2 regions of the Erythrobacter sp. LQ02-29 genome follow, and region 2 is predicted to be linked to the other one. Evidence: riboswitches for the same ligand, from Rfam matches in the RefSeq annotation. Region 2 holds a riboswitch; the other holds the start of a gene.
What was found. Region 2 has a riboswitch for cobalamin ahead of MKP08_RS09095 (TonB-dependent siderophore receptor). Riboswitches for the same ligand answer to the same signal wherever they lie in the genome.
Positions count from the first base shown of each region.

Region 1 (15,860 bases), 270 kb from region 2:
CAGGGCAGCCACGGCACGATGCCGAAACTTCGCCAGCCGGTGCGGTCTTCGATGAAACGCACGCCATCTTCAAACAGGGCCTGGTCGCCGCGGAAGCGATTGATGACGAAGCCTGCGATCATCTCGGCATCGTCGGTCTCAATGACGGCTCGGGTGCCGACCAGCGAGGCGATGACCCCGCCGCGATCGATGTCGCCAACAAGCACCACGGGAACGTCGGCTGCGCGCGCGAAGCCCATATTGGCGATGTCGCCCTTGCGCAGGTTCACCTCCGCCGGGCTGCCCGCACCCTCCACGATAACGAGATCGTGCGCCATTTTCAGCCGGTCGAACGCGTCGATCACAGTGGGAAGAAGGCTTCCCCGGCTGGCCATATACGCCGCCGCTTCCTCGCTGCGCAGTGCTTTGCCATTCAGGACGACCTGCGCGCGCCGATCGCTTTCGGGCTTGAGGAGCACGGGGTTCATGTCGGTCGACGGCTCCAGCCCCGCTGCACGTGCCTGGAGCGCTTGCGCGCGACCGATTTCGCCTCCACCGGGACAGGCCGCCGCGTTGTTCGACATGTTCTGCGGCTTGAAAGGTGCCACATCGACACCCCGGCGCCGTGCGATCCGGCAAAGCCCCGCCACGAGCAGCGATTTGCCGACATCCGACCCAGTGCCCTGAAGCATGATCGCGCGACCAGTCATCCTGCGTTAGGCGGGGCCGAAGATGTCGAGCCGGATACGCGCGCCATTGCGAACAATCTCCGCCTCGATCCCGAACACATTGCGCAAGCGCTCGCTCGTGAATGTCTCGGCCGGACTACCGTCGGCGACGATCCGCCCGTCGTGCATCCAGAGAACTCGGGTCGCATAGCGCAATGTGAGATCGAGATCGTGGACTACCGTCAGCACTCCGCGCCCGACCCGCGCCATCGAGGCAAACAAACGCATCGTCTGATGCTGGTAGCGCGGATCGAGCGCGGCAACCGGCTCGTCGGCAATAAGGAGTGGTGTCTCGGCAGCCAGCGCACGCGCCAGATGCACACGGGCCAGTTCGCCACCCGAAAGGGTATCCGCTGCCCGCTCTTCGAAACCATCAAGATGGCAGGCGCTGATCGCCTGCGAAACCGCCGCCTCGTCGCTGTCCGACAGTCGCCCCAGCGCCGCGCCATAGGCAAACCGCCCGAGCGAAACGACGTCGCGAACCGGTTGCGGCCAGACCAGCGGACGGGCCTGCGGCAGGTAGGCCATCTTGCGTGCACGCTCGACCGGCGTGAGCGAAGCGATTGGTTTGCCATCGATCGACGTCGCGCCCATATCGGCTGACAACAGCCCAAGCGCGAGGCGCAGCAGCGTCGTCTTACCGGACCCATTGGGACCGATCAGCGCGATGAGTTCTCCTGTTCTCAGTGAGAATCCAGCGTCGACGACCAGCGGCATGGCGTCCACCGCATAGCTCAGATTGCTTGTCTGCAGAACGCTCATGCCAATTTCCGTCGCGCGGCGATCCAGATGAACACCGGAGCGCCGAGGAGCGATGCGACCACGCCCAGCTTGAGTTCGCTATCGGTCGGGAGCACCCGCACGCCGATATCGGCCAGCACGAGGATGAGCGCGCCAAGCAGTGACGATGGCACCAGCAGGCGCGCCGGATCGTAGCGCAGGAAGGGCCGCACCAGATGCGGCGCGACGATCCCGACGAAACCGATCGCACCGGCCAACGCCACCGCGGCGCCTGTCGCCAGCCCGGCACCGATGATCACCGCCAGCCGCTGTCGCTTGAGGTCCAACCCCATTCCTTCGGCCGCCTCGTCTCCCAGAGCGAGTGCGGACAGGCCCCGGCGCGACGCGAGCAGCACCACCGCCCCGATCGCCATGAAGGGCAGCGCGAATACAAGATCGTCGAAGCTGCGATTGTCCACCGTGCCGAGCATCCAGTTGACCATGTCGGCAAGGCTGAAGGGGTTGGGCGCAAGGTTCATCAGCAGCGCCATGATTGCCGCCGAGAAACTCGAGAGGCCGACACCAATCAGGATCAGCGTGACCACGGAGCGGGTGCGGATCGCAGCCAGCGCGACCAGCAATGTCGCGATCAGGGCACCCGCGACTGCAGCCAAAGGCAAGACGAGTGGGCCTGCGGTCACGAGACCGAAATAAAGCACGAAAGTCGCGAAGAGCGCGGCAGTGGCGGACACGCCGAGAATGCCCGGCTCGGCCAGCGGGTTGCGCAGAAGGCCCTGCAGGGCTGCCCCGCTCATTCCCAGTGCCGCGCCGACGAACGCGGCAGCGAGCGCGCGCGGCAGGCGGATTTGCCAGACGACCAGCTCGTCACCCTGACTCGATTGAAATGCGAGAGCAGCGAGCACCCGGTCGAGAGGCAAGGGCACCGATCCGAGCGCGACCGAAAGGACCAATGCACCCGTCAGGCTTGCCAGCAGGATGGACACCGGCCGATTCATCGCGTCTTCTCCCCCGCTTTCGCCAAAGCTTCGACCGCGTCTAGCAAGAACCAACCGCCGCATGAGGTCCACGATCCCTCCAGCGGGACGACCGGCAGTTCGCGCAACTGCGCCCGCGCCACCGGATGGCGCGCCGCACTCCAGTTGTCGCCATGGTTGGTCGCGCTTTCGAAAAAGGCAGCCGCGATCAGGTCGGGGCGCTCGTATACGAGGCGTTCGAGCGGAAGGGGGTTCCAACCGGCACGGTCCTGAAAATTCCTGAGGCCGGCCGCGACAAACAGTTCATGCACGAGTGTTCCTTCTCCAGCCGTCACACCAGCGGGTGTCATGTAGAGGACTTCGCGAGGGGGACTGGGCCGATCGGCCAGCGCCTTCAGTCGCCGATCCATCTCGGCGACGAGTGCTGCGGCCTCATTCGGCTTACCCAGTTCGGTCCCCACGCGCAGCACTTCGTCCCGCACTTCGGCAATCGATTGGGGGAAGCCAATCTGCACGACCGGCACGCCCGGTTCCTGCATGAAGTCGGCGATATCGTGCCCACCGCCATATGTTCGCACCACCAGATCGGGCTGCAGCGCCAGAACATCCGCAGTGCGCGGACGGACCGTGGGAATCCCTGCCGCCTCCGCCCGCATGTAGGAGAAGCGCTTCCCCGCATCGGGCGAAAGCGCGAGGATATCCTCTCGATCCGCGAACTTCAGGACATACTGGTCGGCGCAATAGTCGAGGCTGACGATCCGTCGCGGCGCCTCCGCTCCTCGCTCCGCCACCTGTGAACAGGCACAGAGCAAAAGGCACGCCAGCGCCGCGGGGATCGTCCGAACCATCGATTACATCCGGTAGCGCACGCCGCCGAACACCGCACGACCAGGTTGGCCGTAGCGGAAGATCGTTTCATACTGCTCGTCGAATAGGTTCTCTATCCGACCGAAAATTTCGATCTGCTCGGTAAGGCCAAAGCTCGCCCGAATATCGGTCACCACATAGCCATCGAGGCGGGTGGTGTTGGTGGCATTGTCGAAGCTGTCGCCCGCCACGAACACGGTGGCACCGATGCCGATGCCGTTCTCAATGCGGTAGTCCGCGACCAGACTGATCGTGTCTTCGGCGCGGCGCGGCAGGCGATTGCCGGTGATGTCGTTGCGGGCATCGATCGTGGTGTAGTTCAGCGCGACATCGAAGCCGTCGACCGGACGAAGCGCAAGGCCAAACTCCCAGCCGTCAGCGCTGGCCAGCGCGATATTGTCGTATGTTCCGGAAGGGCGGGGATTGGCGGGATCCTGGCACGCTGGGATGGGATTGCCGGTGCAGCCGACGAAAGCGATGAGGTTCTCGGCATCGCGTTCGAAGTAAGTGAAGCCGATCTGGGCGCGGCGATCGAGGAAGCTGTGCGTGATGCCGATATCCCAGCTTTCGGACTCCTCGGGTTCTAGCGCGGTATCCCCGAAATCGCTGAACAGTTGGAACAACGCGGGCGCCTTGAAACCTTCGCCGAAACTACCGCGCAACACGGTATCGCCGCCGTTGGGCGAATAAGCACCACTGGCAGCGAAGGTCGTGTTGTTGCCGTAGGTTTCGTGATCGTCGTAGCGAACGCCGCCTGTCAGCGAGAGCCCCTCGATTGGAGTCAGGTTCAGCTGTCCGTAGACCGAATTGATCCACACATCGTCGCCGGTCGCAGGAGCACCGAAACTGGAACTGCGATATTCCGATTCCTCACGCTCGGCACCGAACACCAGCGTCGCAATCTCGGCTGCGTCGAACACGCCCTGATATTCATAGCGCACGTTCTCGCCGAAGGCATCAAAGGTCTCGGAATCCGTATCGAAGCTGAAATTCCTGCGGTCGATCCGGGTGTAGGCGATACCCAGTCGATTGCGAAAACGCCCGTCCAGAAAGTCTGCGTTGATGCCCGCATAGCCGACCAAATCTTCCCGATAGGAAACCTCGTTGGTGTCCCCCAGGCCGGTAGCGGTGAAGCCGTCGATCTCGACCTCGCTGTCGGCATAGAAACCTCGCAGATCGATCGAGAAATTCTCACCCAGCGCAATATCGAGCTTGGCGTTGGCACCCAGGCTTTCAAAGCCGTCCGGCTCGGTGCCGCCGCGCGCTTCGCTGAATGCCGAAATGCCATCGGTGCGATAGTAATTGCCGCCGACACTAAGGCCTACGGGACCAAACCTTCCCGACACATTGCCGACGAGCTCCGCAGTATCGCGCTCCCCATATTCCGCGCGAGCGAACACCCCGAGCTCCTCGGTCGGTTCGCGGGTGATGAGGTTCACGACGCCGCCGATAGCCTGGCTGCCGTAAAGGACGCTTTGCGAACCACGCACCACTTCGACCCGTGCGATATTGCCTGTCAGGGCAGGACCGAAGTTGAAGCCGCCACCGGTCGAAGAGGGGTCGTTGAGCTTGACCCCGTCGATCAGCATGACGGTCTGGTCGCTCTCGGCACCACGGATCGAGACGCCTGTGTTGGTTCCGATGCCGCCATTGCGGTTGAAGGTGACGCCCGGGACTGTGCGCAGGATGTCGAGCACTTCACTCGGCTGGCGGTTTACGATCTCCTCTTCCTCGACCACGGTAACCGAGTCGCCAACTTGGCTGATCGCACGTTCGGTGCGGTTGGCCGTGACCACGATCGTTTCGGAGTTCACTTCCTCGTCTTCAAGAAGATCGACCGACTGGGCAAAGGCTCCAGTCGAACACAGTGCCACGGCCGATGCCGCGACGGACAAATAGAATGCGGATTTCATTGACATATCCAAAGCCATCCCACGCGGAGGCCCCGGTGCCCGCATGGTCAACTCGACAGATGGCCCGCCGCGGCTCGCACCGAGCCGCGACTCCGGAAACCGGCCTGACTGTCGTTACTTCGGAAAAGAACTTTCCTGTCCCAAGGGGCTGGACCCGGCCCCGGACGAACGACGCGACGGCAGGTCTCCTGGCTTGCCGATCAACGTCTTCGAACCGTCTTCCCGGCGCCACCCAGTGAAGGGTTTAGCCAGTGACATGTTGGTTCGGGACTTCTGGCTCACAGTTGCGGGCACAGCGCCGGTATCGCACCGGCTTCCCTCTTAGCTTCAGGTGATTTCGCACCTGCAGCACCGTCTGTTCGCGCCAATGCTCGCTTGGTCCGTTGCTGTCAATCCTTGCCTGCTAGAGGTCGATGCCCTGCTGCGCGCGGATCCCGGCATGATAGGCGTGCTTGATTTCGGCCATTTCGGTGACAGTGTCGGCATAGTCGATCAGTTCGGGCTTCGCGTCCCGCCCGGTCAGGATGATCCGGGTATCGCCCCGGCCTTCGAGCACTTCGATCGCTTTTGCGGGCGTCAGGTATTCGTAGCGCAGCGCAATGTTAATTTCGTCGAGCACGACTAGAGCGTAGTCACCGCTTGCGATGAGTTCACCGGCCTTGGAGAGAGCTTTCTCCGCGGCTTCGATATCGCGATCCTTGTCTTGTGTGTCCCATGTGAAACCATCGCCCATGACGTGCCAATCGACGAGATCGGGAAAGCGCGCGAAAAACTGCTTTTCGCCCGTCTTCCACTTTCCCTTGATGAATTGCACCACCGCGACTTTCTGTCCCCAACCCAGCGCGCGGGCGATCACTCCGAAGGCCGAGCTCGACTTGCCCTTGCCATTACCGGTGTGGACCAGCACGAGGCCGCGCTCAGGATCCGTGAGCTCCCGGCGCCGCTTCGCTTGCGCGGCCTGCAGCTCCTTCATCTTTTGCTTGTGCGTATCGCTGTTGGTCTCGCTCATACGACCTCTTTTGGTTCAATGGTGAGGGACTGGCCGAAGCCGAGTTCCATTTCAAATGGGTTCGGTCGGCCAAGAGCTGCGGCAACGCAACGGACAACACCAAGATGTGTGACGGCAAGGATGTCACCACCAAAATCTGCCGCGTCGCGCAGATAAGCTCGCACTCTTTCGATCATCTGTGCAACACTCTCCCCCCCATGGGGTCGCGCACCTTCGACATCTTGTGCCCACGCATCGATTTCACTGCGCGAAATGGCGTCCCACGGCAGCATTTCCCAGTTCCCAAAATCGATTTCCATTAGCCTCGGGTCGGCATGGACCGGAAGGTCGAAATACACGGCCAACCGCTCAGCCAGCGCGGTGCATCGGATCAACGGGCTGCTGTCGATCCGCGCGAAGCTTCCAGGCAATGCGTTCATCAGAGCGCTGAAGCGTCCGTCGTCTAAGGGTCTGGTGGTCACGTCCGACTGGCCGTAGCACGTGCCCTTAGCGATCTCAGGCTCACCGTGACGCAGCAAAGTCAGAGCCATGCCAGCATGCCGAGATAGAAGCCGACTTCGCTGATCTGCTGCACCCCGCCGAGGCAGTCGCCGGTATAGCCGCCCAGCTTGTGCTCGAAGAGCAGCCGCGTCGTAACATGGCCTATCGCAAGGCCGGCCAAGCCGCATAGTGCAGAGCCGGGCCCAAGAATGGTCGCACCGATTGCGGCCGCAGCGATCCCGGTGAGCGTCGCCACCACCAGCGGCGCTGCTCCGATCCCCTTCGCAACCGGCTTGGCGATCCCCTCGGCCCGTGCGTAACGACTTGTCGCGATCACGATCACCGCCGACAGGCGCGAGGCTCCGTGCGCCATGGGCAGAGCGGCGAGTGCGACCATGAAAGGGAGTTGCGCCAGCGACGCGATCTTGAGCAGCAGAACTATGAACAGCGCTGCGGCTCCGAAGGTGCCGAGCCGGCTGTCGCGCATGATCTCCATCATTCGCTCCGGCGTTGTCGCTCCTTGCCCGTCGAACAGGTCCGCCAGGCCATCTTCGTGAAAGGCACCCGTGGCCAGCAAGGTAGCGGCAGTGCTTAAGATCGCTGCGATGTAGGCCCCGCCGATCGCCCAGCCGAGCGCGAAAGCAGCAGCGCCAATTGCGCCGATCAACACACCGACCAGCGGATAGAAGCCCGGCGCGGCCTCGAAATCGCGCTCGTCCAGCTGCGCCGCAGGTAAGGGAATTCGCGTAAAGAAAACCCACGCGGCCAAAGCGGCGGCGAATGGTCGCTTCATGAGATCGGGGAGGCGCCGGACACCCCGGCCTGCGAGAAACTTGCCATGCCGAAAAGCGAGAGCGCGGCGCGGATGATCGGCACGGCCAACAACGCGCCGGTCCCTTCGCCCAGCCGCATATCGAAATCGAGCAGTGGCTCGGCTTGGAGCCAGTCGAGCAGCGCCCGATGGCCGTGTTCTGCCGAGCGATGCGCATAGACAAAGGCCCGTTCACAGTCTGGCTCGATCGCCCGCGCAAGCGCGGCGGCAGCGGTCGCGATAAAGCCATCGACCACCACAAGTTTATTCGATGTCCCGGCGCCAGCCATCGCACCCGCCATCGTGCCGATCTCGAAGCCGCCGACCTCGGCCAGCGCTTCAACCGGCGCAAGCGCTCCAGTTCGCGCAGCTGCGCGTTCGAGAACCTCTTGCTTGTGCGAGAGACCGGTATCGTCGAGGCCCGTCCCTCGCCCGACGAGTTCGGCCACGGAAATGCCGCTTAGGTTGTGAGCAAGTAGGGCCGCAGAGGAAGTGTTCGCGATGCCCATCTCGCCGAAACAAACGATCTTGCTTTCAATACCGCACGCGAAATGTCGCCCTTGCGCAATCGCCTTCCTTGCCGTCTCGGGCGACATCGCAGGCCCTATCGAACTGTCGGCCGTTCCCCCTCCTAATGACAGATCGATAAGCGCATCGCGTCGGCGCGGCGGATGTGCGATTCCGCAGTCAACGACGGTCATCGGTATGTCGAATTGCGCCGCGATGACATTTGCAGCGGCTCCGCCGGCTAGAAAGTTGGCGACCATTTGGCCGGTAACCTCCTGCGGGAACGCGGACACGCGCTGTGCGGCAATCCCATGATCGGCTGCGAAAATGGTCAACGATGCTGAAGCATTCGACGGAGTCATGTCGCCAAGAATCGCAGCGGCCTGAACTGCAAGGCTTTCGAGCCTCCCCAATGACCCTATCGGTTTGGTCTTGTCGTCGATCAGGCGCTGGAAGTCGGCTCGGGTCATACGATGCGCGTCTAGCGAATACGGAATGGCTTTGGAACGGCATAACAAAGCCATGCGCAATGAGCGCTTGTGGAGGTCCATTGGCGAGGGCAGGGCCGTTTTGTGAGCCCAAGCAATATCGCCACAGCGGCGTGTTGAGCAAACGGCAGCTTTCATGTCGCGAGGCGAACCATGATAATGACCGAAATTGGGGCGCAAAGCAGCCATAATGGTTTCAAGGAGGCCGCCCCGACAGGCCGTTGCGGCCTCCCCCCTTTGTCGTGACGCGATCGCCTAGCTGACGTTCGAGGTTCGCGAGGCACTATTTAGCAACGCCTGCAACCGCTCTTCCGCACGCTGTATCCCTTGATCTCGGTCCGATGGCACTCGGCGTAAATGCACGATTTCATTACCTTTTGCCCGGAAGCTGCCTTTCCTACCGATCGGCGGAAGCACCAAAGCCCGGCCATTCCCCTCACTAATATAGAGGCGGCAGCCTGAGATAATGTGAGTAGCGCCGTCACGAGGCGCATAAAGGGTCAATTCGACGAACCGATATTCGCCATCGATCCTCTCAAACCCAAGGTGAATGATGTCTTCGTCGCTGTCTTTTGCAGCCATTGCCACCTGCAGTGGATTGTCCGGAGTGCGTCGATCTCCCGCGGCCAGCGAAAGTCCTGGCTTCAGCACTTTCCCTCGCAGCAACATCTGGTGAATAGCGCCGAGATAGCGGGCCATGATGTGGTTCTCGGATTCGAAGTTCATCGTAATTTTCCTTGAATTTTCATCCCCCGATCCGGGGACATTTCCACCTCCAAAATCTTTCTGCCGCACAAACGATATCCCGCAGGCCGGACGTGCTGCGGGATATCTGATCAGTTGTGCCGTCCGCTGCACCATCGGGTTTCCGAATTAATGGTGTCTGGTGCGACGGCGTGCGAACGAACGTCGTCACATGCTTTTTTCAAAGTCTGCACCGCATCTCTGCCGCCCCTGTTTAGGAGTTCGAGCTCTGCGCACGCCGAGGTTCAGCGCTGATTTCCAGGGCAACCCGGTCCATGTAGATTACGATTAGGCGGATCTTCCTTGTCCAATCGTGGCACCTCACGGGCACTTATCGAGGTGATCCTCCCATAATTCGCGAAGGATATCCTGGCCTCCGTCGTGGAGCAGCTCCTGATCATACGCCCCATGGGCGAGGCCAAGGCCCGTAAGCACTTTTGGCACGATGCAAAGATGAGCATGCAACGGATACGGGGCGCCGATCGCTCCAGGGCTATGTAAAACGACCACCGAAGCGACTTTGCGGGAGCTGGCTAAAGATACGGCGTAAGACCGCGCTCGCTCCCAAGCCGTATGGAGGCGATCCATGTCCCCCAAAGGCAAGGTGACGTATGTCAGGAGACCTGCTTCGGTGGGGGACACGAATTCATCGGCCTGCCGAAGAAGGACGTCTGGATCACGCAGCAGGTCGTCCGCTTTGGCCGGAAGAACGACCTCTACCTTCTCGACATTTGGCGACCAGACCGATCGATCGCTGACGTCGATATGGGTGCCGACGTGGCACTTTCTCCAGCCAAATTCATGCGCGGAATTCTCTCGTCCTCGAAATGTCTTGCGTAGAACACCGAAGGTGAAACCATCAGATGACCCTTGCGGATTCGTATACAGCCAGGTCAAAGGGTTTTGCTCACTGACCTTCTGCGAAGATTTGGCCGTTTTCGCTTGCGGGCTGCGTTTCTTGGCGGCCATCAGAATGACACCCCCCTGAGGAAGCGAGCGATTTCGGCATCCGCGCGCTGACATCCCCTCACCAGCTCAGCTTCTGATGTCGGGGCTTGCCAGTGAACCTCAAGGCCGTTCTCTCCGACGGACACATAATGGCCACCCCGTTGCGGAACGAGCCAGAGCGATTGATCGAATCGGCAAGGAAGCATGTGCGTCATAAGCATCGGCTCCACGGGAGACGAGAGCACGATGTCGGCCTCGCACGGGCGGTCGCCAGCCAACAACCTAAGCAGCAGGACGTCGCGGTCCTGATCGACCGCTGTCTTCAGCATGGCAAGATCTCTACGCTCAGCGTCGGCGGTGCCGGACATTACGAGGCGGCATTCGGGAACATCGAGCGTCCCGTTTGGAAGGCCCGGTAGATTCCACGTGGCCACTGTGGAGGCGGTCAGTTCCATCAAAGGGATTGCGAGCAGCCGTTCGCATGGCGGTAAAGGCCGTGAGGTTTGTTCAGACATATAGTATTAGCTTTCACTGGAGGGTCACCGGCCTTTGTTGACCAGATCAGGCTGACTCCGATTTTCATCTTCAAGCCAGCTTCGCTTTTCTCCGCTTCAGCTATCCCGACCGCGAATATTGCGGTCGCCGTTCTTACCTTTCTTTTGTCTCGTCATTTTGGGCCTACGATGCCGCAAACCGTTTGATAACAGGCACTGACGCCGAGCCAATAGCCGACGGTCACCGGAATAGCCTCGGTCAAAGCCAATGGCGGCCTTCGCGTCGGTTTGGGAGAGACGTCGCTAACAGTGCGCGCGTTCGTGGATTCCGAATTGCGCGGGATTTCGGCGATGGGAGCGACCGGCATCGTTTCCGCAAACAGTTCTTCGAAGGCGGCGGAAACCCGCGCTCTATCCTCCCGCATTTGAAGGGCCAGTTTGGCTTGATCGACTTTCACCGCTATTTCGGACAGAGCTACTGCACGCTGTCCTTCGCGTTCGGCGATCTCGCGCGCTTTCCTGCGGAGTTCGGTAACGACACGCAGCTTCGCTTTTTTCACTGCCTGTTGAACACGTTCGACGGTCGCACGAAGGTCCGCCGCGATCGCGAGCAAACGGTGGATTTCATCGACTTTCTGTTCGGCAGCGAGCAGGCGCCGGTTCGCCCAAGTTTTCTTCTGGCCGACCTTCGTTTGCATCGAAGGCTCAAGACCACGTGCACCATTCGACAAGGCGGTATAGCGCTTGCCTAGATGCGCGGCGTGCAAAGTCGCATTGATGTCGCGAACCACGCAGCGCCGCCGCTCTCTGATGCCGTCCTTGGTGTTTATATCCCCGACCTTGCTGATCCCGAATTCCCATTCGTAGGGAGCGATCCGATCCGAGGGGCGCAGGCTATACATCAGATGCAGGTGAAAGTTGCGCTGGTCCCCGCCGCGATCCGGCTTATGGATTGCAGCGACGTAAGCTAGGCCCCTACGCTCGAGCCGCTGGGCGATCCGCTTCACCATCCGCCTTCGAAGGCGCGGGGATGCCTCGCATGGAAGTTCAATGACCTCGGTGATATAGACATTGGCATTGGCGCGATCATGCCTCTCTACGGCTTCGAGCGCCCGCCAGAAGGTCCGCATTTCGTTCCGATCATTTGCGACGCTGCTGCGCCATCCGAGTTCGCCGTCCTCCAAGCTATCATGGGCTGTTATATACAGGCTGGCGCGCTCGGCTTCCCCGGCCCGCCAAGCGCGGTCTTTCTTTGACGCAAAGCCTCGAGGCACGAACTCAAAATGGATCGAGGACATTCCGTCGGCACCGCGTCGAGAACTGGTCCCCCAATTCCCCACGTAAATTTCCTTGATGCTCCTGTTCGTTAGCTTTCGCGGTGTGCGGCTTGAACCGCGGGATCGATCTTCTGATGCGGCACGCACTCGCACCCGGCGGCGCATGAAGGCCTCCGCCTCGCGATCCGAAATCCGTTTTCGACGCCGACGGGCGCTTTCAGCGAGCCCCTCTTCTCGTTCATTTGCTTTGCGTGTCTTCAGATTCTGCGCGCTGCGAGCGTCCGCAACTGCGGCCCGCAACTCGGGCGACCCACTCCTGATTTGACGCATCGACAGTTGCACAACGAGGCTCGGCTTCCTGATCCTTTTTCGAGGGGGGTGGGCGCATTTGGGTTTCTCGACAGAAAAACCCTTTGTTGCGCACCACCCCCCTCTTCCTTCCTCCTCCTACTCGCTGTTTCGTCAGGGGGCGGTGATTCCTACCCCCCCCGGCCGTCTCCTCAGTTGTCACACTTTTCAAACTGGAATGGTAGTGAGCTAGCTCCGCGGGGGCATACCAGTGCGGGTTCCACGCGATTGCTACCAAGCGGCTGCGAGCAATTCTGCTTGTTGAATCACGGTCTGCACGGCTGCGTCCTGCAGATCCGGCGGATAACCATATTTGCGCAGGATGCGTTTCACCAGAACACGCATTCTCGCGCGGGCCGATTCACGGTGCGCCCAGTCGACACTGGCGTTCGCCTTGAGGTTCTCGACCAGTTCAGCAGCGATGATCTTGAGGCTGTCATTGCCCATGATATCGACCGCGCTCTCATTGTCCGCCAGCGCTTCGTAGAAGGCGATCTCCTCGTCGGATAACCCCTCCTCCTCGCCTCTCGCCAGTTTCTCGCGTATCTCTTTCGCGAGTTCGATCAGCGTCTGAAGCACCTCGACGGTGCTGACCGCATTCGTGTGATAGCGTGCGATGGCGGCCGTCAGCCGTTCGGAGTATTTCCGGCTTTCGACAGCGTGGGTTTGTGACCTGGATCGGATCTTATCGGCGAGCAATTTCTTAAGGGCTTCGAGCGCCAGATTGGGCCGCTCGCTATCGCGCATTTCGACCAGGAACTCGTCGGACAGAATCGAGATGTCTGGCGAGGCCATACCCGCCGCCTGCAGGATATCGACAATTTCCGTCGAGACGACCGATCTGTCGATAAGCTGTTGAACCGCGAGTTCGCGATCCTTCCGAGATGTGGACGCGCCGCTACTTTTGACCAGAGCGGCCCGCACAGTCTGATAGAAAGCGATCTCGTCGCGGATGGCCTTTGCTTCATCGCTCGCAGACGCCAAGGCAAAGGCCTTGCTTAAGGCCAAGACCGAATCCTGGAAGCGTCGATGTGCGGCCTTCCTTGCTTCGTCGGTTGCCTCCTTCTGCGCCGCTTTTTGCTGACGAGCCAAAATCCACTCGATCGCCGCGGCAAGACATTTCAACCGCTGGCTCGGTGTTCCGTGCATTCCCGGCCCGCAATCGAAGCCATGGAACATGGCACTGACGATTTCGAAGCGTTCGAGCATTACGCGGATCGCCAGCTTTTCGTCGATACCGGTCTTTTCGCGGTCGGATGGCGAATAGATACCAAGCGCTGCTTTCAGGTTTTGGGCGATACCGATGTAGTCGACAACGAGCCCGGCTTCCTTATCGCGAAAAACGCGGTTCACGCGCGCGATGGCTTGCATCAGACCATGACCTCGCATCGGCTTATCGATATACATCGTGTGCATCGACGGAGCATCGAAGCCGGTCAGCCACATATCGCGCACGAGCACCAGCTTGAGGGGGTCAGTCGGATCCTTGGCACGTTTAGCCAGCTCATCTCGGCGCGCCTTCCCGCCTATGTGCGGCTGCCATTCCTGCGGATCCGAGGCGCTGCCGGTCATCACAACTTTCACCGCGCCCTGCGACACATCGTCGGAATGCCATTCCGGACGTAGAGCGACAATCTCATCGTAGAGCGCCACGCAGATACGGCGGCTCATGCAAACGGCCATGGCTTTTCCGTCTAACGCCTCCAGCCTTCGTTCGAGATGTTCGACCAGATCGTTTGCGACGAGCTTCAACCGGGCCTTTGAGCCCACCAAACGCTCGACTGCGGCCCACCGCGCCTTCAGCTTTTCCTGATCAGAAGCAGCCTCGTCCTCGGTCAGTTCTTCCACCTCGGCATCGATAAGCGGCACCTGATCTTCCGGCAGTTCTATGCGCGCTAATCGACTTTCGTAGTAGATCGGCACGGTGGCCCCGTCTTCGACCGCGCGGCTGATATCGTAGATATCGACATAGTCGCCGAACACCGCAGGGGTGTTCACATCATCCTTTTCGATCGGTGTTCCGGTAAAGCCGATGAACGAAGCGCTGGGCAGCGCGTCACGCAGGTATTTCGCATGGCCGTAAGCCCGCTTGCCGGTTCGCGGATCGATACGCGCGCGAAAGCCGTATTGCGAACGGTGCGCTTCATCCGCCATCACGATGATGTTCTGGCGTTCGCTTACAGGTGCAAGTTCATCCTCGCCCTCGGCCGCCGCAAATTTCTGGATCGTGGTGAAGATGACACCACCCGCCGCCCGGTCGAGCTGGGTGCGCAGATCGTCGCGGCTATCGGCCTGCACTGGCTTCTGCCGAATGAGATCGCTGCACATGGCAAATGTGCCGAACAGCTGATCATCGAGATCATTGCGATCGGTGATGACGACGATGGTTGGATTTTCGAGAGCCGGATCGCGGACGAGCAGTCCGGCATAAAACGCCATTAGCAGGCTCTTGCCCGAGCCCTGGGTGTGCCAGATCACTCCGATCTTCTTGTCGCCCGGTTTCTGTTCCGCCTGGCTCGGCAAACCGTATCTGAGGGGACTTTCACGCAGCGAACCACCGCCACGGTCGGTCGCGTAGGGGAGTGCTCGCAGGGTTGCAGACAGTGCGTTCCGGGCAGCGAAGAACTGGTGATAGGCCGCAACGATCTTGACGATGCCGTTGCCAGTATCACCGAAAACCGTGAAATCGCGCAGCAGGCGAAGCAGGTTGCCCCGGTCCAATACCCCTTTGATAAGAGTTTCGAGCTGGGGATCGCTTGTAGGCGCGATTGTTTCGCCGTCGACCGAACGCCAGGGCATAAAGCGCTCCTCATCCGCAGTCAGAGAACCGGCTCGCGCCTTGATGCCGTCAGACGTGACCAAGACAGCATTAGATCGAAACAGCGAAGGTATTTGCGCCTTGTAGGTCTGGAGTTGGTTGAAGGCGCCGGACAAGGTTGCGTTCTCATCGCCTGGGTTTTTCAGTTCCAGGACACCCAGAGGCAGGCCATTGACGAACAGCACCACGTCTGGGCGGCGATTGTGTCCCTGTTCAATGACCATGAATTGATTCACTGCCAGCCATTCATTGTGATCGAACCCGTCGCTACCGCCGAAATCGATCAGGCGAACCCGGTCGCCGCGCATATTGCCGTCGTCGTAAAATTCGACGGGCACGCCCTCAACTAGGTATTGATGAAGCCGCCGGTTCTCTTCCACCAGCGATGGCGTTTCGCTTGCTAGAACGCGACGAATGCCCTCTTCGCGCGAGTCAGCGGGGATTAATGGGTTCAACCGCTCCACCGCATCGCGCAGACGGTCGATCAAGACCACATCCTGGTAGGCAGCGCGCAAAGGCTGCTGACTGTCCGGAGACACATCAGGCCCGTGCGTGATCGTCCAGCCCAATTCACCGAGCCATTCGAGCGCCGCATCCTCGACGTGATCCTCGACGAACTTGCCCACTAGGCGAGCTTCTCAAAGCCGCGCCGCACTACGCCCGCCATAAGATCCCGTCTTTGTCCAAGGAACTGGTCGTAAGGCATGGCTTCCCATCCCATCGGCAAGCCGTGG
Region 1 is NZ_JANCNT010000001.1:2,085,295-2,101,154, reverse strand. It holds gene MKP08_RS10375 (cobyric acid synthase) at 1-689, opposite strand, end outside; gene MKP08_RS10370 (ABC transporter ATP-binding protein) at 696-1,424, opposite strand; gene MKP08_RS10365 (iron ABC transporter permease) at 1,466-2,443, opposite strand; gene MKP08_RS10360 (ABC transporter substrate-binding protein) at 2,440-3,270, opposite strand; gene MKP08_RS10355 (TonB-dependent siderophore receptor) at 3,274-5,202, opposite strand; cobalamin riboswitch at 5,363-5,573, opposite strand; gene cobO (cob(I)yrinic acid a,c-diamide adenosyltransferase) at 5,606-6,211, opposite strand; gene cobC (alpha-ribazole phosphatase family protein) at 6,208-6,741, opposite strand; gene cobS (adenosylcobinamide-GDP ribazoletransferase) at 6,732-7,484, opposite strand; gene cobT (nicotinate-nucleotide--dimethylbenzimidazole phosphoribosyltransferase) at 7,481-8,479, opposite strand; gene MKP08_RS10330 (hypothetical protein) at 8,753-9,223, opposite strand; gene MKP08_RS10325 (hypothetical protein) at 9,563-10,210, opposite strand; gene MKP08_RS10320 (hypothetical protein) at 10,210-10,644, opposite strand; gene MKP08_RS10315 (MobA/MobL family protein) at 10,857-11,981, opposite strand; gene MKP08_RS10310 (type I restriction endonuclease subunit R) at 12,540-15,752, opposite strand; gene MKP08_RS10305 (DUF262 domain-containing protein) at 15,752-15,860, opposite strand, start outside.
Region 1: another riboswitch for cobalamin. It lies ahead of MKP08_RS10355 (TonB-dependent siderophore receptor); the one in region 2 lies ahead of MKP08_RS09095 (TonB-dependent siderophore receptor).

Region 2 (15,860 bases):
GTCGCGATCACCGCGCCGACTTCGACCGTGTCGCCTTCGTTCGCCACATGCTCCGCGAGCACCCCCGCGACCGGGGACGGTACCTCGACCGAGACCTTGTCGGTTTCCAGGCTGGCGATGGGTTCGTCCACCTCCACTGCATCGCCCGGCTGCTTCAGCCATTCGGCGATCGTGCCCTCGGTGACCGATTCACCGAGCTGGGGGACCTTGATTTCGGTTGCCATGCGTCAGCCCTTCGCCTTCTTCTTGTCGTCTTCGATACGGCATTCGCGTGCCGCCACGCCGCCATCCGCCAGGCCGAGAGCGACCTGGACCAGCGATTCCTGTTGTACCTTGTGCCGGTTGGCGAGGCCCGTCGCCGGGCTCGCCGCTACTTCGCGGCCGGCATAGCAGGGGCGCATCCCTTCGCGGCCCGCCTTTGCCAGCGCCTGTTCGATCAGCCCGTCGACGAAGAACCACGCGCCGTTGTTCTTCGGCTCTTCCTGGCACCAGACCACGGTTTCGAGGTTCTTCATCCGCTCCAGCCGCACCGCCAGCGGATCGCCGGGGAAGGGATAGAGCTGCTCGATGCGCACGATGGAAACGTCGTCCAGCCCTTCGGCGTCGCGCTTCTCCATCAGGTCGTAAGCGACCTTCCCGCTGCACAGGACCAGGCGCCGCACCTTGTCGTCGGGCACGTCCACCGGGTCCGACAGGATACGCTTGAACTGGCTGTCGCCGGTGAACTCTGCCGCCGCGCTCTTCGCCATGGGATGGCGCAGCAGGCTCTTAGGCGTCATGATCACCAGCGGTTTGCGGAAACTGCGCAGCATCTGGCGACGCAGGACGTGGAAATAGTTCGCCGGGCTGGTGATGTTGCACACCTGGATGTTGTCGTTCGCGCACATCTGCAGGAAGCGTTCCAGCCGGGCGGAGGAGTGCTCCGGCCCCTGGCCCTCGTATCCGTGCGGCAGCAGCAGGACGAGCCCGTTGGCGCGCAGCCACTTGACCTCGCCGCTCACGATGAACTGGTCGATCATGATCTGCGCGCCATTGGCGAAGTCGCCGAACTGCGCCTCCCACAGCACCAGCGTCTTGGGATCGGCCAGTGCGAAGCCGTATTCGAAGCCGAGCACGCCGTATTCGGACAGCGGGCTGTCATAGACCTCGAACTTGCCGTGGGGCAGGGTGGCGAGCGGGATATGCTTGTGCTCGTCCTTCTGGTCGACCCAGACGGCGTGCCGCTGGCTGAAGGTGCCGCGCCCCGAATCCTGTCCCGACAGGCGCACCCCGAACCCTTCGGTGACGAGGCTGCCGAAGGCTAGTGCCTCCGCGGTCGCCCAGTCGAGCCCCTCGCCCTTCGCGAACATCTCGCGCTTGGCATCGAGCACCCGGTTGAGCGTCTTGTGGATGTTGAGTCCCTCGGGCACCTCGGTCAGCGTGCGGCCAAGGCTGTCGAACAGCTTCTTCGGAATAGCGCTTTCGACGTTGCGGCGCGCGGTCTCCGCGTCGGCGGGCTTGTTCAGGCCCGACCAGCGACCGCTGAACCAGTCGGCGGCGTTGGGCATGTAGCTTTCGGCGGCGTCGAATTCCTCAGCCAGATGCGCCGTGAAATCCTTCTCGTAGGTGCCGACGAATTCGCCGTCGATCACCTTCTCGTCCTTCAGCCGGTCCGAATAAAGCACGCTCACCTTCGGATGCTTCCGGATGCGGTCGTACATCAGCGGCTGGGTGAAGCTCGGCTCGTCGCCTTCGTTATGGCCGAAGCGGCGATAGCACCACATGTCGATCACGATGTCGCGGCCGAAGCGCTGGCGGTACTCAATCGCCAGCTTGCAGGCGAAGGTCACCGCTTCGGGATCGTCGCCGTTCACATGCAGGATCGGGGCCTGCACACCCTTGGCAACATCGCTGGGGTAAGGGGACGATCTGGCGAATTGCGGGCTGGTCGTGAAACCGATCTGGTTATTGATCACGAAGTGAATGCAGCCGCCCGTGTTGTAACCGCGCACGCCGGAGAAGCCGAGGCATTCCCACACGATGCCCTGCCCCGCGAAGGCCGCGTCGCCGTGGATCAGCACGGGCAAGACCTGCTCGTGCTTCTTCAGGTCGTCGCGGATCGCCTGTTGCGCACGGGTCTTGCCCAGCACCACCGGGTCGACCGCCTCGAGATGGCTCGGATTGGGGACCAGCGACATATGGACCTGGATCCCATCGAATTCGCGATCGGTGCTGGTACCGAGGTGATACTTCACGTCGCCCGATCCGCCGACATCGTCAGGGTTGGCGCTGCCGCCCTGGAATTCGTGGAAGATCACTTTGTACGGCTTCGCCATCACGTTCGAAAGCACGTTCAGCCGGCCGCGATGCGCCATGCCGTAGATGATCTCGCGCACGCCCATCTGGCCGCCATACTTGATCACCGCTTCCAGCGCGGGAATCATCGATTCACCGCCGTCGAGGCCGAACCGCTTGGTCCCCACATATTTCTTGCCGAGGAAGTTCTCGAACTGCTCGCCGCGGATCACGGCAGCCAGGATCGCGCGCTTCCCCTCGTCGGTGAACTGGATCGTCTCGTCGGGGCTCTCGAACCGCTCCTGCAGGAACCGCCGTTCCTCCACGTCGGAGATGTGCATGTATTCGAGGCCGACCTTGCCGCAGTAATCGGCACGGAGCTTGTCGACGATTTCCTGCGGGGTCGCCCATTCGAGGCCCAGCGTGCCACCGACATAGACCTCGCGCTTCAGCGCGTCGCCGGTGAAACCGTGCCAGTCCAGCTTCAGGTCCTGGGGAATCTCACGGTGGCTGAGTTCGAGCGGGTCGAGATTGGCGGAGAGATGCCCACGCACGCGATAGGTGCGGATCAGCAGCATCGCCCGGATCGAATCCGCCGCCGCCTGCTCGATCGATGCGGCATCGGTGGGCTTGCCCGCCTTCTTCGCCGCTTCCTTCACCGCGATCTTCATCGCGGTGGGATCGAGCGCTTGCGTCAGCTCGCTTTCGGACTCCACCCCGGTCAGCGGCCAGCGCGGGTTGCCCCAGCTCGGCCCCTGCTGCGGCCCGTCCTGGTCGCCCAGCTCGGGGAGGAAATCGTGTGCTTCGTTACCCATGCCGGGTCACCTTTTGCATAGCGCGTTTGTCGGCGGTGTATTAAGCCAATGCCCGAACGCCGCGGTCGGTCCCTGAACCCACCGCGGCGTGGGGAAGTGTCAGGCCGTTTCCTTCAGCATCGCGTCGAGCGTGGTGCCGAGTTCGCTGGGGCTGGGCGAGACGCGAATGCCCGCATCTTCCATCGCCGCGATCTTGTCGTCGGCGCCGCCCTGGCCGCCCGAGACGATCGCGCCGGCATGGCCCATGCGGCGGCCCGGAGGGGCGGTGCGCCCCGCGATGAAGCCGACCATGGGCTTCGACCGGCCCTTGGTGCGCTGTTCCTTGATGAAGGCCGCGGCCTCTTCTTCCGCGCTGCCGCCGATCTCGCCGATCATGATGATCGACTTGGTTTCCTCGTCGTCAAGGAACAGGTCGAGCACGTCGATGAAGTTGGTCCCGTTGACCGGATCGCCGCCGATGCCGACCGCAGTCGACTGGCCCAGGCCGACCTGCGTCGTCTGGTGTACCGCCTCGTAGGTAAGGGTGCCCGAACGCGACACGACGCCGACCGAACCCTTCTGGAAGATGGAGCCGGGCATGATGCCGATCTTGCACTCTTCGGGCGTCAGCACGCCGGGGCAGTTCGGACCGATCAGGCGCGACTTGGAGCCTTCCAGCGCCGCCTTGGCGCGCACCATGTCCAGCACCGGGATGCCTTCGGTGATGCAAACGATCAGCTCGATCTCGGCATCGATCGCCTCGCAGATCGCGTCCGCGGCGAAGGGCGGCGGCACGTAGATGCAGCTGGCGGTCGCGCCGGTGGCGTCCTTCGCTTCCTTCACCGTGTCGAAATTGGGCAGGCCGATATGCGTGCTGCCACCTTTGCCCGGCGTCACGCCTGCCACCATCTGCGTCCCGTAATCGAGCGCCTGCTGGGTGTGGAAGGTGCCGGTATCGCCGGTCATCCCCTGCGTGATGACCTTGGTGGAATTGTCGACGAGGATGGACATAGGTGGGTTATTCTCCGGGTTGGACCACGACGGCGAGGGCGACGAGGCCCTGTTCGTCGTCGTCTTCGAAAGTGAGGACGATCATGTTCGCGCCCTGTCGATAGATGGTCTGATCAGCGCTCGCGCCGTCTTCGTCCGCTTCCTCGCCCGCCGTTTCGCCGGCTCCGAAGGCGTCGGTGAAGGCCGCCTTCACGGCTTCCTTGCCCGCATCCCCTGCGGACAGGACGCCCATCGAAACGCATACCGGCGCTTCGTCCTGCGACTGCGGCACGATCACCAGCGGATCGCCGTCGCCACGTTGCAGGAAGGTGACGGGAATCGGCAGCGCGGCACCATCGCCGTCAGTCAGCGCGAGTTCGCTCCAGCCGGTGCCGATGAAGCGCGCGATATCCACCGCGCTGCCGTCGCTGGCCGCGGCGCAGGTCGTCGCCGCGTCGCGCAGGCTGGCCGCCTCGACATCGGGCAGGCTGTCGGTCGGATCGGCCGAAACGTCCTGCGCCAGCGCGGCGGAGGGGAGGGCGATGGCGGCGCAAGCCAGCGCCAGACCGCGGATTGAATGCGTAATTCCGTAAGCCATCACTTCACTCCTCGACAAAGGGGCTGCCCCCAACACGAACCGGGGAACGATACCGGCACCGTCCATGAACGGCGCCGGAACCGCTTCCTCGTCCGGCGCTCAGTTCTTCAGGCTGCTATCGATACCCTTGCACGCATCGAGGAGTTCCTCGACGGCGTCGGTCGATACCTTGAGGTTCGACTTCTCCTCGTCGGAGAGCTCGATTTCGACCACATCCTCGATCCCGTCCGCGCCGATGATGGCAGGGACACCGACATACAGGCCGTCGACGCCATACTTGCCCTCGACATAGGCGGCGCACGGGATGACGCGCTTCTGATCGCCGAGATAGGCTTCCGCCATGCTGATCGCGCTGGTGGCGGGGGCGTAGAACGCGCTACCGGTCTTGAGCAGGCCGACGATCTCGCCGCCGCCCTTGCGGGTACGGTCGACGATCTCGTCGATGCGGCCCTGGTCCACGCCCTTGATCTTTGCGAAATCCTTCACCGGGATGCCGTTGATCGTGGTGTAGCTGGTGACCGGGACCATGGTGTCGCCGTGGCCGCCGAGCACGAAGGCGTTCACATCCTTCACCGACACGTCGAATTCCCACGCGAGGAAGGTCGCGAAGCGCGCGCTGTCGAGCACGCCCGCCATGCCGACGACCTTGTTGTGCGGCAGGCCGGAGAATTCGCGCAGCGCCCAGACCATCGCGTCGAGCGGGTTGGTGATGCAGATCACGAACGCGTTGGGGCAATTGTTCTTGATGCCTTCGCCGACCGCCTTCATCACTTTCAGGTTGATGCCGAGCAGGTCGTCGCGGCTCATGCCCGGCTTGCGCGGGGAGCCGGCGGTGACGATCACGACGTCCGCGCCCGCGATGTCGGCATAGTCGTTGGTCCCGGTAATCTTGGCGTCGAAGCCCTCGACGGGTCCGCACTGGCTCAGGTCCAGCGCCTTGCCCTGGGGCAGCCCCTCGGCGATATCGAACAGGACGATATCGCCCATTTCCTTCTTCGCGGCGAGGTGGGCGAGCGTGCCGCCGATCATGCCGGAGCCGATGAGCGCGATCTTCTTGCGAGCCATAATCCTTGGACTGTCCTTCCTGCGCGCGGGACCGGATCGGTATGACCGGAGGCCGACCCCGTCGTCCCGCGAGCGGGGGGCCCGGATGATCGGGGCCGAGTTAGGCGTCGCGGGAGGGGAATGCAACCGGGAATAGTAGCGATCTCAGGCGGATGAATGACATTGGTTCGCAATTGCAATAAGCGCTGTAGCTGGAGCGCTCTCTCGCACCGTGGTCAGGGTTCGGCAACGCCGCGCCGTTGCCGTGAGCCAGCTACCCCAACCGCCGTTCGGTCGGATTCTCCGTAACCTCCGTCGGTTCGTCCGCAGGGCCGAAATCGTCGCGCTCGCGCGCCAGCAGCATCGACGCCAGATAGTCCGGCACCGCGCGGCTGAAATAATACCCCTGGCCGAGCGTGCACCCGGCCCGGGCGGTCGCGCGCGCCTGATCCAGCGTTTCGATCCCTTCCGCGACGATTTCGAGATTCAACTGCGCGCCCATTTCGGCCACCGCGCGGATGATCGCCTCCGCCTTGCGCCCGGCCTGCGGGCCAGAAACGAAGCTGCGGTCGACCTTGATCTTCGAGAACGGATATTTGTTGATGTAACCGAGCGAGGAGTAGCCGGTGCCGAAATCGTCCATCGCGAAGCGTACGCCAAGCGCGGAAAGTTCGTGGATGAAGCCATCTGTCCCCGCGCTATCTTCCACGAACAGGCTCTCGGTCACTTCCAGTTCGAGCCGTTCGGGGGCCAGCCCCGCATCGCGCAGCGCCGCCTGGATGCCCAGCGCCGCACCGGGTGCCTTGATCTGCAAGGGCGAGAGGTTGACGGCGACGCGGACGTCGTCGGGCCAATGCGCGGCGGTTTTCGCGGCTTCGCGCGTGATCCAGTTGCCAAGCGTGACGATCAGCCCGGTTTCCTCCGCCACCGGAATGAATTCGCCGGGGCTCAGTTCGCCCTTTTGCGGATGGAACCACCGCACCAGCGCCTCGAAACAGCGGATGCGACCGGTGGCGAGATCGACCACCGGCTGGAAGAACACCGACAGCTCGTCGCGCTGGATTGCGCCGCGCAGTTCCTCTTCCAGTTCACGCTTGCGGGCGAGGTCGCGGGTCATGGCGGCATCGAAGAAGCGGGCGCGGTCCCGCCCTTCGATCTTCGCGTGGTACAGCGCCAGATCCGCCGCCTTCATGAGCGCCTCCGGCTCGCCCGCATCCTCTGGCAGCAGGGCGACCCCGATCGAGGTGTTGATCTCCAGCCGGTCGCCGTCGAAGCGCATGGGGGCGAGGAACTGCTCCAGGAGCTGGTTGGCGAGATATTCCGCCGCGCCCCGATCGTCGACCTCGCAAAACAGCACGAATTCGTCGCCGCCGAAACGGGCGAGCGTCGCCGTGGCGGGCATTGCGCTGCGCAGCCGGTTTGCGACCTCTTCCAAGACCCGGTCGCCGATCTGGTGCCCGAGCAGGTCGTTCACTTCCTTGAACCGGTCGAGGTCGAGCCAGAACAGCGCCAATTGCCGGTCGGCCGGCACGCGCATCAGCGACTTGACCAGCGACTGGTTCAGGCCGGCGCGATTGGCGAGGCCGGTAACGACGTCCGTCAGCGCCAGCGATTCCATCTTGCGCGCCAACCGTTCGCTGGTCTGCGCCGCCGCGACCGAATCGCGCAGCGTGTTGAACACCGTCATCGTGATCGAACCCATCGCCGGGCCGACCATGATCATGGTCAGGGCCAGAACCACCAGCGCATGCGAACCGTCGAGCAGGCAGGCGATAATGACGGGCACGAAGGTAAGGCCCAGCTGGCCCAGCGCGATGTACGGACGGCCCGCATTGCGCGCGCAGATGCCGATGCCGTAGCACAGGGCATTGGCGACCATCAGCGTCATCACCGCGTCGCCCGGGCGATAATGAACGGTCAGGGCGGCGGCCATGCCGTAGAACAAGGCGTAGGAAAACGCCCCGATCTCGTAGATCCGTTCCAGATGGCGCGTGGTGTTGCGCACATCGTCGGGCGAAAGGAAATATGCGACCGCGACCCGCGCGGCGGCGATCGTAGCGAATACGACTGCAATGGCGTTGAACAGCGGACGATCGATGAGCCAAGCGGCGATCCCGACCGCCATCAGACCATTCAGCGCGCCGATCGCCAGGCTGATGGGCTGGCTGTAAAGCGACACGACAAGCAAATGGCGCGCCTGGTTCGACAGCTCGTCGTCCCGGCGACGCGCCTGTCTTCTACGACGCTTCCGCACACGCTCGAAAAGTCTCGACATTCTTTGCGGGATAGTCCCGGGCATCTCTCTATTTGGTTAATGTCGCTATTACTGGCATCGCCAGCGGTTGATGGGGGCCTATGCGGGTGTCATTTCGCGGGAGGAGCGAAAGCGGTCCGCGAGTTCTTCCGCCAGTCGGCGGTCCAGGGTCTTGCAGATGCCACGCCACCATTCGTAGCGCTCCCGATCGCCGGCGAAGAAGGCGGTCTCGGCTTCCTCGGCGGCTCGGCTCGCGGCGTGGAGCCCGTGCTGGGAAAAGTGACGCAGCGCGGCGTTCACCATCTTCGGGTCGGTGGCGAGGTTCTGCGAGCGATTGCCATTATCGTTCGCCGCCCGTGCGCTCGCGCGCCTGGAAAGAGCGCGCACGACTGGAGAAGGCGCCACGCTGCGCGCCGCCGCATAGTAGAACTTCATGGTGTACAACCCACCCCGACAGTGATCCCCGGCGACCGTAACCGCCCCTGAGCCACCTATAGTGCGTGCAGGCTAAGGCTTTGCTGCCGCGAAAGGTTTCATGTGCGTTAACATTTGCCCGTCCCGCCTCCGGCCTGACCGCGTCCGTAAACCGTCATGGCCAAATGCGCGTCAACACGCGCGCAAAGGCTTGCCGCGCGCAGGACCGGGCCCTAAGGGGCGCGCGACGTCACGGGTTGTCCGGCGGGCGAGGGATCGACCGGCGGGCCTAAGAGGGAAGAGGGTGGAATACCCTCGCTGCCCCCGCAACTGTGACCGGGGAGCGCGCCTTCCAACACGCCACTGTCCCGAGCAAGTCGAAGGGTGGGAAGGCGGACGGCGCGCGACGATCCGGGAGCCAGGAGACCTGCCTGTGCGTGTCGTTCGGCCGGCGGGCGGGGTGTACCGGTGGCAAGCGGAGCGGGCATTTTCGCGCCTGCATTCCGTCATGGGCGACATTTCGCACATGATGGAGAAGTTATGCGTAAATACCTGATACTCGGCGTTTCCCTGGCGGCGATCGCGTCGCCCGCGCTGGCCCAGCCGCCCGCACAGCCCCACGAAAACACCGATCCCTACGCGCTCGAGGAGACGGAGATCACCGTCACCGCGACCGGCACCCGGATCGAGGTGGAGGACACCGGCCAGCCGGTAACCGTGATCGGCCGGTCCGAGATCGAGAGTATCCAGGGGGCCGACGTCACCCGCGTGCTGGAACGCGCACCCGGCGTCACCTTCACCCGCAACGGCCCGCCCGGGGCGACCACCGGCGTCAACGTGCGCGGCGCGGAAACCGCGCAGCTGCTGGTGCTGGTTGATGGGGTGCGGCTGAACGATCCCTCCAGCCCCGGCGGCGGGTTCGATTTCGGCAATCTGCTGTCCGGCACGCTGGCGAAGCTCGATCTGACGCGCGGCTCCAACTCCACCATCTGGGGGTCGGACGCGATCGGCGGCGTGCTGGAGGCGACGACGCGCAGCACGACCGGGATCGACGCGAGCGCGGAATACGGCGCGCGCGACACCGTCTATACGACCGCCACGGCGGGCATCGGCGGCGATACCGGCTATCTCGGCATCGGTGGCGATTATTATCGCACCGACGGTTTCTCCGCCGCCGCCGTCGGCACGGAGCCCGACGGGTTCGAGCATTATTCGATCAACGGGCGGGCGCGATACTACCTCGACCCCGCCAGCGAGATCTTCGCCACGGCGCGCTACGCCCGTGGCGACCTCGATATCGACGGGTATCCCGCGCCGACCTATACCTTCGGCGATACTCCGGAGACCCAGCGCACCAAGCAGCTCTCCGGCGCGGTCGGCGCGCTGCGCGATACCGGCACGCTGTACCTGAAGGCCTATTACTCCTTCGCCGATACGGACCGCGATTCCTACGCTTCCGATACGAGCGACACGCCCGCCTACAGCTACAAGGGCCGGTCGGACCGCATCGACGCGCGCGGCGAATACCGGCTGATCGGGCCGCTGCTGGTGGATTTCGGCGGCAGCTACGAATGGACCTCGTTCGAAAGCACCTATGACGCGCGGCAGAGCACCGGTATCGGTGGCATCTACGCGCAGGCGGGGATCGAGTACGGCGCGCTGTCCGCCCATGCGGGTGTCCGCCACGACGAGCACCAGGATTTCGGCGGCGCGACCAGCTTCGGCGCGGATGTCAGCTATGCCATCGTGCCGGGACTGCGCCTGCGCGCCAGCGTGGGCGAGGGCTTCAAGGCACCCACGCTCTACCAATTGCTGTCCGATTACGGGAACGAGACGCTGGTGCCGGAAAACAGCACCAGTTTCGATCTCGGCCTTGCCTGGGGCGACCGCTCGAAGGACGGCTACGCCGCTGTCACGCTGTTCCGCCGCGACACCGACGACCAGATCGATTTCGTGAACTGCACCGGCCAGACCACCGGCATCTGCACGAACCGGCCCTTCGGGACCTACGACAATGTGGGCAAGACCCGCGCGCAGGGCGTCGAGGTGGAGCTGGGCAGGGATCTGGGGGCGAACCTGTCCACCCGGCTCGCCTATGCCTTCACCGATACCGAGAACCGGACGCCGGGCGATGCGCGCGAGGGCAACGATCTCGCCCGCCGTCCGCGCCACGCGCTGACCGCCTCGCTCGACTGGCGCTCTCCGCTCGCCGGGCTGGTGCTGGGCGGCGACGTGCGGCTGGTGAGCGACAGCTTCGACGACAATTTTAATGCCACCCGGCTCGACGGTTACGCACTGACCACGCTGCGCGCCAGCCTGCCCGTGGGTGAGCGGTTCGAGCTGTATGGCCGGGTCGAGAACCTGTTCGACGTCGATTACACGAGCGTCGTCGGCTACGGCACGCCGGGCCGATCCGCCTATGTCGGGGCGCGGCTGAAGCTGTGAACCCGCGCGGCTGGACCGCCGCTTTCGCGGCGGCGGCGCTGGCGGGTTGCACCGCCGCGCCGCCGGTGCGCCAGACCGGTGCGGCGCACCCGACCATTGTCAGCCTCAACCCGTGCACCGATGCGATCTTGGGCGAGATCGCCCCGCCGGGCCAGGTCCTGGCCCTGTCGCACTACAGCCGCGATCCGGCGGCGAGTTCGATGTCGGTCGCGCGGGCGCAGCGTTACGGCACCACCGGCGGCACGGTGGAGGAGATCGCCGCGCTCGCGCCCGACATGGTCGTGGCGAGCGACTTCATCGCGCCCGCCACGCGCGCCGCGCTGACCGACATGGGAATCCGCGTGGAAACCTTCGGCATCGCATCCACAGTCACGAACAGTCGGGCGCAGGTTACGCGGCTGGCGGAGCTGGCCGATCGACAGCGGGAAGGCGCGGCTTTGAATGCGCGGATCGCGGCGGCGGTGGCGCCCGTTGCCGATGCGCCGGTTTCGACCGTGTTGTGGCAGCCGGGCGGCATCGTTCCGGGCGACAACACGCTGGCGACCGAATTGATGGCCCGGGCGGGGCTGGCCAGCCTGTCCGTCCAGCGCGGGCTGCGGCAGGCCGATTATCTCTCGCTGGAGCGGCTGACGGTCGACCCGCCGCGCCTGCTGCTAGTGGCGGGGAACGAGCGCGGCCAGCGCCACCCGGCGCTGCGCGGGATTCCCGGCATGGAGGTCGCGCGCTTCGATCCCTCGCTGCTTTATTGCGGCGGCCCGACGATCATCCGCGCGATGAAGCGGTTGCGAGAGATACGCGCTCAACTTTCCACCCTACCGCCTGCGGGAGGGGCGGGGGGTGAGCCTCCAACGCTATCGGCCAGAGCGGAAGCCCACCCCGCAGCGACTAACTTCGCCGTTGGCGCAGCAAGTCTCGCTGCCCCTCCCGTGGACGGGAGGGGTGGATGAGTCGCCTCTCCGCCATTCTCCTCGCGCTGCTGGCGCTCGCCTTCGGGCTTTCGCTGCTGGCGGGGCGCGTCTGGCTCGACCCGGCGAGCACGCCCAACGCCGCGATCATTCTGGCCGAACTGCGCCTGCCGCGCGGGGTGCTGGCGATCGTGGTCGGCGCGGGGCTGGGCGCGGCGGGCGCGGTGATGCAGGGCTATCTGCGCAACCCGCTCGCCGATCCCGGCCTGTTCGGGATTGCGCCCGGTGCGGCGCTGGGCGCGGTGGCGAGCTTCTGGTTCGGTCTGACGGCCAATGCCTGGCTGTTGCCGCTGTTCGCGCTGGCCGGGGCCGCCGGGGCGATGGCGCTGCTGGCTGCCATCGCGGGGCGGACGGGCGGGATCGCGCTGTTCACGCTCGCCGGGCTGATGATCGCGAGCCTCGCGGGCGCCCTCACCAGCCTGGTCATCAGCCTCGCGCCCAACGCCTTCGCGATGAGCGAGATCGTGACCTGGCTGATGGGCGCGCTGACCGATCGCAGCTGGCGCGCGGTGTGGATCGCCGCGCCGCTGACGCTGGCGGGGATCGCCTGCCTGTGGCGCACTGCGGCCGCGCTCGACGCGTTGACGCTGGGCGAAGGAGCGGCCCGCTCGCTCGGCATGCAACCGGGGCGCACGCTCGGCTGGCTCGTCGTCGGTGTGGGGCTCACCGTGGGCAGCGGGGTCGCGGTGGCGGGCATCATCGGCTTCGTCGGGCTGATGGTACCGCATATCGTGCGCCCCTTCACCGACCGTATGCCGAGTTCGCTGATCGGGCCGAGCGCTCTGACGGGCGCGCTGCTGGTGCTGGTCGCGGACAGCGCGGTTCGGGTACTGCCCACGGTTACGGAGCTTCGCCTCGGCATCCTGCTCAGCCTGCTGGGCGCTCCGTTCTTCCTTTGGCTGCTGATCCGCATGCGGCGGGGCCTCGCATGACGCTCGCCGCGCGCAATCTCGTCGTGCCCGGTCGGCTGGACCGCGTCTCGCTAACGCTGGAGCCGGGTGGCATCACGGCGATCTGCGGCCCCAACGGGGCGGGCAAGTCGACCCTGCTGCAATGCCTTGCCGGGCTGCTGGTGCCCGGCACCGGCGATCTCGTGCTCAACGGCAAGCCGCTCGACAGGCTGCATCCGCGTGCCCGCGCGCAGGCGATCGGTTACCTGCCGCAGCAACCGCAGGTCGCATGGGACGTCGCGGTCCGGCGGCTGGTCGCGCTCGGTCGTTTGCCCCATGGCGATCGGGGCGACGCGATCGTGGCGGAAATCATGCGGCGGCTGGACCTGACCGACTTCGCCGATCGCCCCATCTCCACGCTTTCGGGCGGAGAGCGCGCCCGCGTGCTGCTGGCGCGCGTGCTGGCGGGAACGCCGCGCTGGATCCTCGCGGACGAGCCGCTGGCGGCGCTCGACCTTGCGCATCAGCGCACGATCCTGCGCCATCTGCGCCGCGCCGCGCGCGACGGCGCGGGCGTGGTAATGGTGGTGCACGACCTCGCCCAGGCGATGAACCACGCGGACCGCGTCGTGGTGCTCGATCGGGGCAGCCTGGCGGCCGATGGGCCCCCGGAGGAAGCGCTGCATCGCGATCTGGTGGAGCAGGTATGGAGCATCCGCGCGCAGTGGATCGGCGAACAGGGCCGCCGCGCGCTGATCACGCTATAGCCGAAACGAAGGCGGGTCGGGTCCCTTATGTAGAAACTCGGCCCGCCCTTGCAGGTTACGAAATGTAACTACTTGGTTACCGGAGTTTGCGCAGAGGCGGTGGTCTGCCCCGGAAGCTGGCCGTCCGACGTGGTTCCGGTCGCATCGCCGCCTTCGTCACCCGGGATCAGGCCGTGCGCCTCCAGCAGCGGCTTTACATCCGGATTCCGGCCCGCGAACGCCTCGTACATCTTGAAATAGTCCTGCGTGCCGCCTTGGCTCAGCACCGTGTCGCGGAAATGCTGGCCGTTCTCGCGCGTCAGACCGCCGTGATCGAGGAACCATTGGCGGCTGTCTCGGTCCAGCATGGCAGTCCACAGATAGCTGTAATAGCCGGCCGAATAGCCGGTCGGGCTGGAGAAGATGTGGTTGAAATAGCTGCTGCGATAGCGCGGCGGGACCAGATCGATTTCCAGACCCAGATCGGTCAGCGACTTGCGCTCGTAGGCGTCGACTTTCTCCGGCGTGTCGATCGCCTTCGCCTGCGCGGCGGAGAGCGAGTGCCATTTCATGTCGAGCAGCGCCGCTTCCACCACCTCGCCGAAGTCGTAGCCCTGGTTGAACTTCGCCGCCGCCTCGATCTTGTCGATCATCGCGGGCGGGATGGGCGCACCGGTCTGGTAGTGCTTTGCATAGTTCTCCAGCACCTCGGGATAGGTCGCCCACATCTCGTTCACCTGGCTGGGATATTCCACGAAGTCGCGCGCGACCGCGGTGCCCGACATGCTGGGATAGGTCTGGTTGGCGAAGAAGCCGTGCAGGGCGTGGCCGAATTCGTGGAACATGGTGTTCACATTGTCGAAGCTGACCAGCTGCGGCTGCCCGTCGGGGGCCTTGGGAATATTGAGCACGTTGTAGATGACGGGCTTCGTCCCGTAGAGTTTGCTCTGCTCCACGAAATTGCTCATCCACGCGCCGCCGCGCTTGGACGGGCGCTGGAAGGGATCGAAATAGAACAGGCCCAGCTCCGACCCGTCCTTGTCGTAGACGGTGTAGGTCCACACGTCCGGATGATAGGTCGGGATGTCGGTACGCCGCTTGAAGGTCAGGCCGTAAAGCTTGTTCGCGGCGAAGAAGACGCCGTCTTCCAGCACCTTGTCCAGCTGGAAATACTGCTTCACCTGGTTCTCGTCGAGATCGAAGCGTTCCGCCTTCACCTGGTTGGCATAGCGATACCAGTCCCACGGCTGGACCTCGTAATCCCCACCATCGGCCTTGATCGCGGCGTCGAGCATCTGCGCATCGCGCCGCTGCGTCGCGGCGAGGGCCGGGACCATCTGGTTCATGAAGCCGAGCGCGGTCTTCGGGTTCTTCGCCATACGGTCCCACATCGCGTAGGTCGCCCAGTCGGGCTCGCCGAACAGCGCCGCCTTCTGTGCCCGCAGCGCGGCGATCTTCGCCAGCAGCACGCGGGTGTCGTATTCGGGATTGGTGCCGTCGGCGCGGTGGATACTGCGCATGAACAGCCGCTCGCGCACATCGCGGTTTTCCAGGCTGGGGAGCAGCGGCTGCTGGGTCGTGTTCTGCAGCGCGATGGCGAACTTGCCCGGCATCCCCTTTTCCGCCGCCAGATCGGCCGCGGCCTTGATCTCGCCATCGCTCAGCCCCGCCAGTTCCTCGCGCGTGTCGACGATCAGCGGCTGGTCGTTGGTAGCGGAGCGCACGTCCTGGCCGAATTCGGTGGTCAGTGTCGACAGCTCGGTATTGATAGCCTTCACCTGCTCGCGCTGCTGCGCGGTCAGCTTCGCCCCGGCATGGACCATGCCCTTGTAGGTTTCCTCCAGCAGCTTGGCCTGCTCGTTGTCGAGGCCCAGCGTGTCGCGCCGGTCATAGAGCGCCTGCACGCGCGCGAAGAGCGCCGGATTGAGCGAGATCGAGTCCGAATGGGCCGACAGCTTCGGACTGATATCGGTATTGATCTGGTCGAGCCGGTCGGTGGTGTTCGTGCCCGTCAGGGCGAAGAACACGGTCGCGACGCGGTTCAGCATCCGGCCCGATGTCTCCAGCGCGACGATGGTGTTGTCGAACGTCGGCGCGGCGGGATTGTTGGCGATCGCATCGACCTCCGCTTGGTGGATCGCCATGCCTTGCTCGAACGCCGGAACGTAGTCGTCTTCGGAAATCTGGCGGAAATCGGGGGCGTGGAACGGCAGCGTGCTCTCGCTCGCGAAATAGCCTGTCCCTTCCGGAATATCGGCACCCGCCATCACCTCGGCGTCGGAAGTATCGGCAACGGCCATGTCGTTCTCCATCGTGGTCGCGCAGGCCGACAGGGCGAGGGCGATACTGGTAGTGGCGAGGATACGGGCTTTCATGAAGTCTCTCTCCGGCAAACGTCGTGGGTGGTCCCCGGTTTCGCGAAGGCGGCGGGGAAGAATGTCTTGTC
Region 2 is NZ_JANCNT010000001.1:1,814,879-1,830,738, forward strand. It holds gene odhB (2-oxoglutarate dehydrogenase complex dihydrolipoyllysine-residue succinyltransferase) at 1-224, opposite strand, end outside; gene MKP08_RS09065 (2-oxoglutarate dehydrogenase E1 component) at 228-3,089, opposite strand; gene sucD (succinate--CoA ligase subunit alpha) at 3,189-4,079, opposite strand; gene MKP08_RS09075 (hypothetical protein) at 4,087-4,656, opposite strand; gene mdh (malate dehydrogenase) at 4,756-5,721, opposite strand; gene MKP08_RS09085 (bifunctional diguanylate cyclase/phosphodiesterase) at 5,975-7,975, opposite strand; gene MKP08_RS09090 (hypothetical protein) at 8,054-8,389, opposite strand; cobalamin riboswitch at 8,618-8,818, shown strand; gene MKP08_RS09095 (TonB-dependent siderophore receptor) at 8,909-10,813, shown strand; gene MKP08_RS09100 (ABC transporter substrate-binding protein) at 10,810-11,760, shown strand; gene MKP08_RS09105 (iron ABC transporter permease) at 11,757-12,710, shown strand; gene MKP08_RS09110 (ABC transporter ATP-binding protein) at 12,707-13,435, shown strand; gene MKP08_RS09115 (M3 family metallopeptidase) at 13,504-15,789, opposite strand.